Paraburkholderia fungorum: one gene and its partner. The protein of the gene in region 2 interacts with the protein of the main gene of each other region in a pairwise test. Links are inferred from orthologs where the notes say so. Each region holds a gene or a part of one and is shown on either strand. Other genes may lie near its edges. The genes, in order: uvrA and uvrB.

Evidence for each region.
Region 1: the proteins of uvrB (region 2) and uvrA interact in binary tests that used the Escherichia coli proteins (3 or more experiments, as listed by UniProt). The link is inferred for Paraburkholderia fungorum from one-to-one orthologs.

The regions. Positions count from the first base shown.
Region 1 is NZ_FNKP01000001.1:717,434-721,129, forward strand. Bases 279-3,657 are described here. They hold uvrA (excinuclease ABC subunit UvrA), read right to left. Parts: upstream 3,353-3,657; coding sequence 479-3,352; downstream 279-478. Other genes in these bases: BLS41_RS03300 (AI-2E family transporter), read right to left, coding at 279-444. In the rest of the region: more of BLS41_RS03300, read right to left, coding at 1-278. UniProt on the Escherichia coli protein: The UvrABC repair system catalyzes the recognition and processing of DNA lesions. UvrA is an ATPase and a DNA-binding protein. A damage recognition complex composed of 2 UvrA and 2 UvrB subunits scans DNA for abnormalities.
Region 2 is NZ_FNKP01000001.1:1,498,789-1,502,041, reverse strand. What follows is about bases 94-3,029. They hold uvrB (excinuclease ABC subunit UvrB), read right to left. Parts: upstream 2,639-3,029; coding sequence 548-2,638; downstream 94-547. Other genes in these bases: BLS41_RS06660 (iron transporter), read right to left, coding at 94-189. Also shown: more of BLS41_RS06660, read right to left, coding at 1-93; BLS41_RS06650 (amino acid aminotransferase), read left to right, coding at 3,111-3,253. UniProt on the Escherichia coli protein: The UvrABC repair system catalyzes the recognition and processing of DNA lesions. A damage recognition complex composed of 2 UvrA and 2 UvrB subunits scans DNA for abnormalities.

The DNA of each region.
Region 1 (3,696 bases), 780 kb from region 2 along the record:
ATCGACCGGCAAAGAATTGGCGATGAACTGCGGAATCCGGCCGCGTGCCTCGTGGATCAACTGCATGGCCTGGTCGAGCAGGTTCTGCACGCTCGGCACGTCGTTCTCGAAATGCTCGATGATGCCGAGCGTGAGACCGGTAAGTGCGCCCACGATCACGGTCGACAGAATCACCACGGCCAGCCAGCGCGCGCGCTTGCTCGACATGTGGCGCTCGATGCGCGGCGCGATGGTGTGGACGAGCTGAAACACCAGCAGCCCGGCGAGCAATGCGCCGAGCAGCTTCAGTTCGATCACCCCCCACATGCCCACCAACATCAGAACGTAACTGCCGATTTCGACTGCCGACAACTTCGGCAGGCTCATGTCGCTAGTCAGCCTGACCGGGCGTGGGCGTAGGTCCTGCACCTGCCCGTCGTCGCGCGCCTGATTCCGCTTGGCCATGGCTTCTTCCGTCTCCAACCCGTGATGTGCAGCGTTACTTTTTACTGGCCGACCGCTTCAGCAGCGGCGCCAGATACTTGCCGGTAAAGCTTGCTTTCGACTTCGCCACCTGCTCCGGCGTTCCTTGGGCGATGATTTGCCCGCCGCCCGCACCGCCTTCCGGACCGAGGTCGATAACCCAGTCGGCCGTTTTGATTACATCGAGATTATGCTCGATGATCACCACAGTATTACCTTGATCACGCAACCGATGGATCACTTCCAGCAGCAGCGCGATGTCGTGAAAGTGCAGACCGGTGGTCGGTTCGTCGAGGATGTATAGCGTGCGACCCGTGTCGCGCTTGCTCAGTTCCAGCGAGAGTTTGACGCGCTGCGCTTCGCCACCTGACAGCGTGGTCGCCGACTGGCCCAGGCGGATATAGCCCAGACCCACGTCCAGCAAGGTTTTCAGCTTGCGCGCGACGACCGGAACCGGCTTGAAGAACTCATGCGCGGCCTCGACCGTCAGGTCGAGCACTTCGCTGATGTTCTTGCCTTTGTACTGGACGTCGAGCGTTTCGCGGTTGTAGCGCTTGCCGTGGCAGACGTCGCAAGGCACATACACGTCCGGCAAAAAGTGCATCTCGACCTTCAGCACGCCGTCGCCCTGGCAGGACTCGCAGCGCCCGCCCTTCACGTTGAACGAGAAACGGCCCGCTTCGTAACCGCGCTCCTTGGCGGCGGGAACGCCCGCGAACAGTTCGCGAATCGGCGTGAAGAGGCCGGTGTAGGTCGCCGGGTTGGAACGCGGCGTACGGCCGATCGGCGACTGGTCGACGTTGATCACCTTGTCGAAGTGCTCGAGCCCTTCGATCGATTCAAACGGCGCCGGCTCGGTGGACGAGCCGTACAGATGCTGCGCGACCGCGTGATACAGCGTGTCGTTGATCAGCGTCGACTTGCCCGAACCGGACACGCCGGTCACGCACGTAAGCAGCCCGACCGGCAGATCCAGCGACGCATGCTGCAGATTGTTGCCATAGGCCTCGATGATCCGCAGACGTCGTTCGTCCGGCGCTTTGCGCTCGTCCGGGAATTCGATGTTGCGCGCGCCGGACATGTACTGCCCGGTCATCGACGCCGCGTTCGCCTGGACCTGCTTCGGCGTGCCCTCGGCGATCACCATGCCGCCGTGTTCGCCCGCGCCGGGGCCCATGTCGACCACGTAGTCGGCCATGCGGATCATGTCTTCGTCGTGCTCGACGACGATCACCGAGTTGCCGAGATCGCGCAGATGCTTGAGCGTGGCGATCAGCCGGTCGTTGTCGCGCTGATGCAGACCGATCGACGGTTCGTCCAGCACGTACATCACGCCGGTGAGCCCGGAGCCGATCTGCGACGCGAGCCGGATGCGCTGCGCCTCGCCGCCCGACAGTGTTTCTGCACTGCGTTCGAGCGACAGGTAATCGAGCCCGACGTTATTCAGGAACATCAGACGCGCGACGATTTCCTTCACGACCTTGTCGGCGATCTCGCGTTTCGAGCCTTCGAGCCGCAGCGTCTGGAAATAGCCGAGCGCGTCGCGCAACGGCCAGCCGCTGATTTCGAAGATGCCGCGCGCGTCTTCGTCGTGGCCGATCCGCACGAAGCGCGCTTCGCGGCGCAACCGCGTGCCGGCGCAAGCCGGGCACGCCTGGTTGTTCTGATACTTGGCGAGTTCTTCGCGCACCGCGACCGAATCGGTCTCGCGATAACGCCGCTCCAGATTCGGGATGATCCCTTCGAACACATGCTCGCGTACCGATGTGCGGCCGCGTTCGTTGATGTACGAGAACGGGATTTCCTGCTTGCCCGAGCCGAACAGCAGAATCTTGCGGACCTTCTCCGGCAGGTCTTCGACGGCGGTGTCGATGTCGAACTCATAGAACGCCGCGAGACTTTGCAGCATCTGGAAGTAGAACTGGTTGCGCCGGTCCCAGCCCTTCACCGCGCCCGCCGCGAGCGACAGCGACGGATGCGCGACCACCCGCTTCGGATCGAAGAACGTGATCTGGCCGAGGCCGTCGCACTCCGGGCACGCGCCCATCGGGTTGTTGAACGAGAAAAGGCGCGGCTCCAGTTCCTGCAACGAATACGAGCAGATCGGGCACGCGAACTTCGAGCTGAACAGCTTCTCCTTGTCCGTATCCATCTCGAGCGCGATCGCGCGGCCGTCGGCGAGACGCAATGCCGTTTCGAACGACTCGGCGAGCCGCTGCTTCATGTCCGGCCGCACTTTCAGACGGTCGATCACCACGTCGATCGTGTGCTTGTCGTTCTTCTTCAGCTTCGGCAGCGAGTCGACTTCATAGATCTTCGCGACGCCTTCGTTGGCCGTACCGCCGCCCGAGCGCACCCGAAAACGGATGAAGCCCTGCGCCTGCATTTCCTCGAACAGCTCGACGTGCTCGCCTTTGCGATCGGCCACGACCGGCGCGAGGATCATCAGCCGGGTTTCTTCGGGCAATGCGAGCGCGGCGTCGACCATCTGCGAGACGCTTTGCGCTTCGAGCGGAATCTCGTGGTCGGGGCAGTAAGGTGTACCGACACGTGCGAATAATAGTCGCAGGTAGTCGTGAATTTCGGTGACGGTGCCGACCGTGGAACGCGGATTATGCGACGTCGCTTTCTGTTCGATCGAGATGGCCGGCGACAGACCTTCGATCAGGTCGACGTCCGGTTTTTCCATCAGTTGCAGGAACTGGCGCGCATAGGCGGAAAGGCTTTCGACATAGCGCCGCTGCCCTTCCGCGTAGAGCGTGTCGAACGCGAGCGACGATTTTCCCGAGCCGGAAAGGCCCGTGATGACGACGAGCTTGTGACGGGGTAAATCGAGGTTGACGTTCTTCAGGTTGTGGGTGCGAGCCCCACGAATACGGATTTGTTCCACGGATTTATTCCATGAACTGGCGGAAAGAGGAAGGGGCTAAACCTGCTACTATAACGACTTTTCGAGACCGCCGTTACGGCTTCCTGACAGCTGGAATCAGGCATAAGGCAAGCTGTAAGGCAGCGGTTCAGCGCCGCGGGAAAGAGGTCTAACTGGGGCCGTTTTCCGCGAGTACAAGGCACCCCCAGGCACCGCGACGCACCGCAAGGCGCAAGTGGGAATGCAACAGGGCCGCAGGTTTCCACGCCGCGCCGTTCGCATCCCGCCGTCACGCCGTCGTTGTGGTCAGCCGCCGGTTGCGGCCGTCCAGCGGGCCGACTGTCTGCGGTGCGCAACCCAGCTCA
Region 2 (3,253 bases):
GTCCGAATCCGATGCCTTGCGCATCATGCCTTCCGGCTCCATCGTGATCGGCTGCAGATAGACCACGCCGATTTCCATGCCGCCGTGAATCTGCTGCTTGGCGATCGGGTATTCCGCCGCCGAAGCCGACAAGGTCGCCACTGCGGCGACCGCAGCGGCGCTACCACGCACAAATGAAGAAATTCGCATTGAAACTCCTTGTTTTTTTATCAGACTGGATCAAACCCATTGGAACAGTTGGTGCGCATGCCTGTGCGCAGGGTCCCACCGTCCTTAATCGGGCGATCGACCGTCCGCAAACCGCATACATGAAACGTTAATGCGAACCATTCTCAATATTGGCGGAGTTTATCACCGATCCTTGGGGAGAACAAATTGCGAAACTCGCAAAGCCTTGTCGCAAAAGGGTCTTAAGGTTGTTTTAAGGAAGCGCGTGTGGAACGGCACACCGGTGACGCCCAACGCGGCCAGGCAGGGAACCGGCTGGAATTGACAAGGGCGCGGCAGATCGCCACGCCCGTGGGAGAAGGAAATATCAGATGACGTGTCAGACGCCGGAAACGTGATCGCCGACATTCGCGCCAAACACGCGCTGGCGCAGCAACGCCAACTGGTCGCGAGTCTGGGCTGCTTTTTCGAATTCCAGATTCTTGGCGTGCTCCATCATCTGCTTTTCGAGGCGCTTCAGTTCCTTTGCGAGTTGCTTCTCGGACATGTCCTCGAATTTCGCGCGGGTCTGCTGCTCCTTGAGTTCGGCACGCGCGTCGTCGACGTTGTACACACCGTCGATAATGTCGCGAATCCGCTTGACAACCCCACGCGGCGTAATGCCGTTCGCAACATTGAACGCGATCTGTTTGGTGCGCCGCCGCTCGGTTTCGTCGATGGCGCGGCGCATCGAATCCGTGATCTTGTCGCCGTACAGAATCGCCTTGCCGTTCACGTTACGCGCCGCCCGGCCGATGGTCTGGATCAGCGAGCGCTCGGCGCGCAGGAAGCCTTCCTTGTCCGCGTCGAGAATCGCGACCAGCGACACTTCCGGAATATCCAGCCCTTCACGCAGCAGGTTAATCCCGACCAGCACGTCGAACGTGCCCAGCCGCAGATCGCGGATGATCTCGACCCGCTCCACCGTGTCGATGTCGCTATGCAGATAGCGCACCTTCACGCCGTGGTCGGCGAGAAATTCGGTTAGCTGCTCGGCCATGCGCTTGGTCAGCACGGTGACCAGCACGCGGTCGCCGACCTTGACGCGCTCGTTGATCTCGCCGAGCACGTCGTCGACCTGACTGCGTGCGGGGCGCACCTCGATTTCCGGGTCGACGAGACCGGTTGGCCGCACCAGCTGTTCGGCCACCTGCCCGGCGGTTTTCTTTTCGTAATCGGCGGGCGTGGCGGAGACGAACACGATCTGGCGCATCTTCCGCTCAAACTCGTTGAACTTCAGCGGCCGGTTGTCGAGCGCGGACGGCAGGCGGAAGCCGTAGTCGACCAGGTTCTCTTTACGCGCGCGGTCGCCGTTGTACATGCCGTTCAACTGGCCGATCAACACGTGCGATTCATCGAGCATCATGATCGCGTCCGACGGCAGGTAGTCGACCAGCGTCGGCGGCGGCTCGCCCGGAGCCGCGCCAGAAAAGTGCCGCGAATAGTTTTCGATGCCCTTGCAGAAGCCCAACTCCTGAAGCATTTCCAGATCGAAACGCGTGCGCTGTTCGAGCCGCTGCGCTTCGACAAGTTTTCCGTCGCTATAAAAGAATTCGAGCCGCTCGCGCAGTTCGTTCTTGATCGTTTCGACCGCGCGCACCACGGTGTCGCGCGGCGTCACATAGTGCGAAGACGGATAAACCGTGAAACGCGGAATCTTCTGCCGCACGCGACCCGTAAGCGGATCGAACAGTTGCAGCGTCTCGACTTCGTCGTCGAACAACTCGACGCGCACCGCCATTTCGGCATGCTCGGCCGGAAAAATGTCGATCGTGTCGCCGCGCACGCGGAACGAGCCGCGCTGGAAGTCGGCTTCGTTGCGGTTGTATTGCATCGCGATCAGCCGCGCGATGATGTCGCGCTGGCCGAGCTTGTCGCCGGTGCGCAGCGTCAGAATCATCTGATGGTATTCGGACGGGTTGCCGATACCGTAAATCGCCGACACGGTCGCGACGATCACCACGTCGCGCCGTTCCATCAGGCTCTTGGTGGCCGACAGGCGCATCTGCTCGATATGCTCGTTGATCGACGAGTCCTTTTCGATGAACAGGTCGCGCTGCGGCACATATGCTTCCGGCTGGTAGTAGTCGTAGTACGACACGAAGTACTCGACCGCGTTGCGCGGAAAGAACTCGCGGAACTCCGAATAAAGCTGCGCGGCGAGCGTCTTGTTCGGCGCGAACACGATAGCCGGACGGCCGAGACGCGCGATCGTGTTCGCCATCGTGAAAGTCTTGCCCGAGCCGGTTACGCCGAGCAGCGTCTGGAACGCGAGACCGTCCTCGACGCCTTCGACGAGCGTGGCGATTGCCGTGGGCTGGTCGCCGGCGGGCGGGTACGGCTGGTACAACTGGAACGGCGAGCCTTCGAACGTCGCGAATTTGGATTCGTCGAGCGTGTCTTCGGCTTCAGTCAGATGTTGTTCGGACATGGGGACGGCGCGGGCCTTGGGCAAAGAATCATTCTAACGGGTTGCGGGAAACGCGGATCGGGCCAGGATTTGCAGCTTTCCAGACCTTTGCGCGGGGTGACTGCCGGCCGGCGCAAACCACACGCTCTGGCCCTTTGCATGAACAGTCCGTTTCTTTTGCTCGCGGGTTCGCGGCGCTTGCATTCTGAACGTTATTTGCACGGCGGAACGCACGCGACGGCCTTCGCCGGGCATTTTCCACGCCGATCCGCTCAAGCCACATGACGCCAGAGTGCCTGTTTTTCAAGCAAATAATTCCCTTCTGCGAACCGAGTCGTCCGAAAAATGCGCGCGGATTCGTTACAATGCGAAGTTGCGCTCGCTCGCCGCCGTCCGTCACCTGACCTGCGTTTTGCGTCATACCCGTCAGGCTGGGCCGCTCGCGCTCGATGCCGCCTTCTTTGCCCTCTTCCCACTACTGCTGCCACCCATCATGTCTCTGTTCTCCGCCGTCGAACTTGCTCCCCGCGACCCGATTCTGGGCCTGAACGAAGCCTTCAACGCCGATGCACGTCCCACCAAGGTCAACTTGGGCGTTGGCGTGTACTTCAACGAAGAAGGCAAGATTCCGCTGCT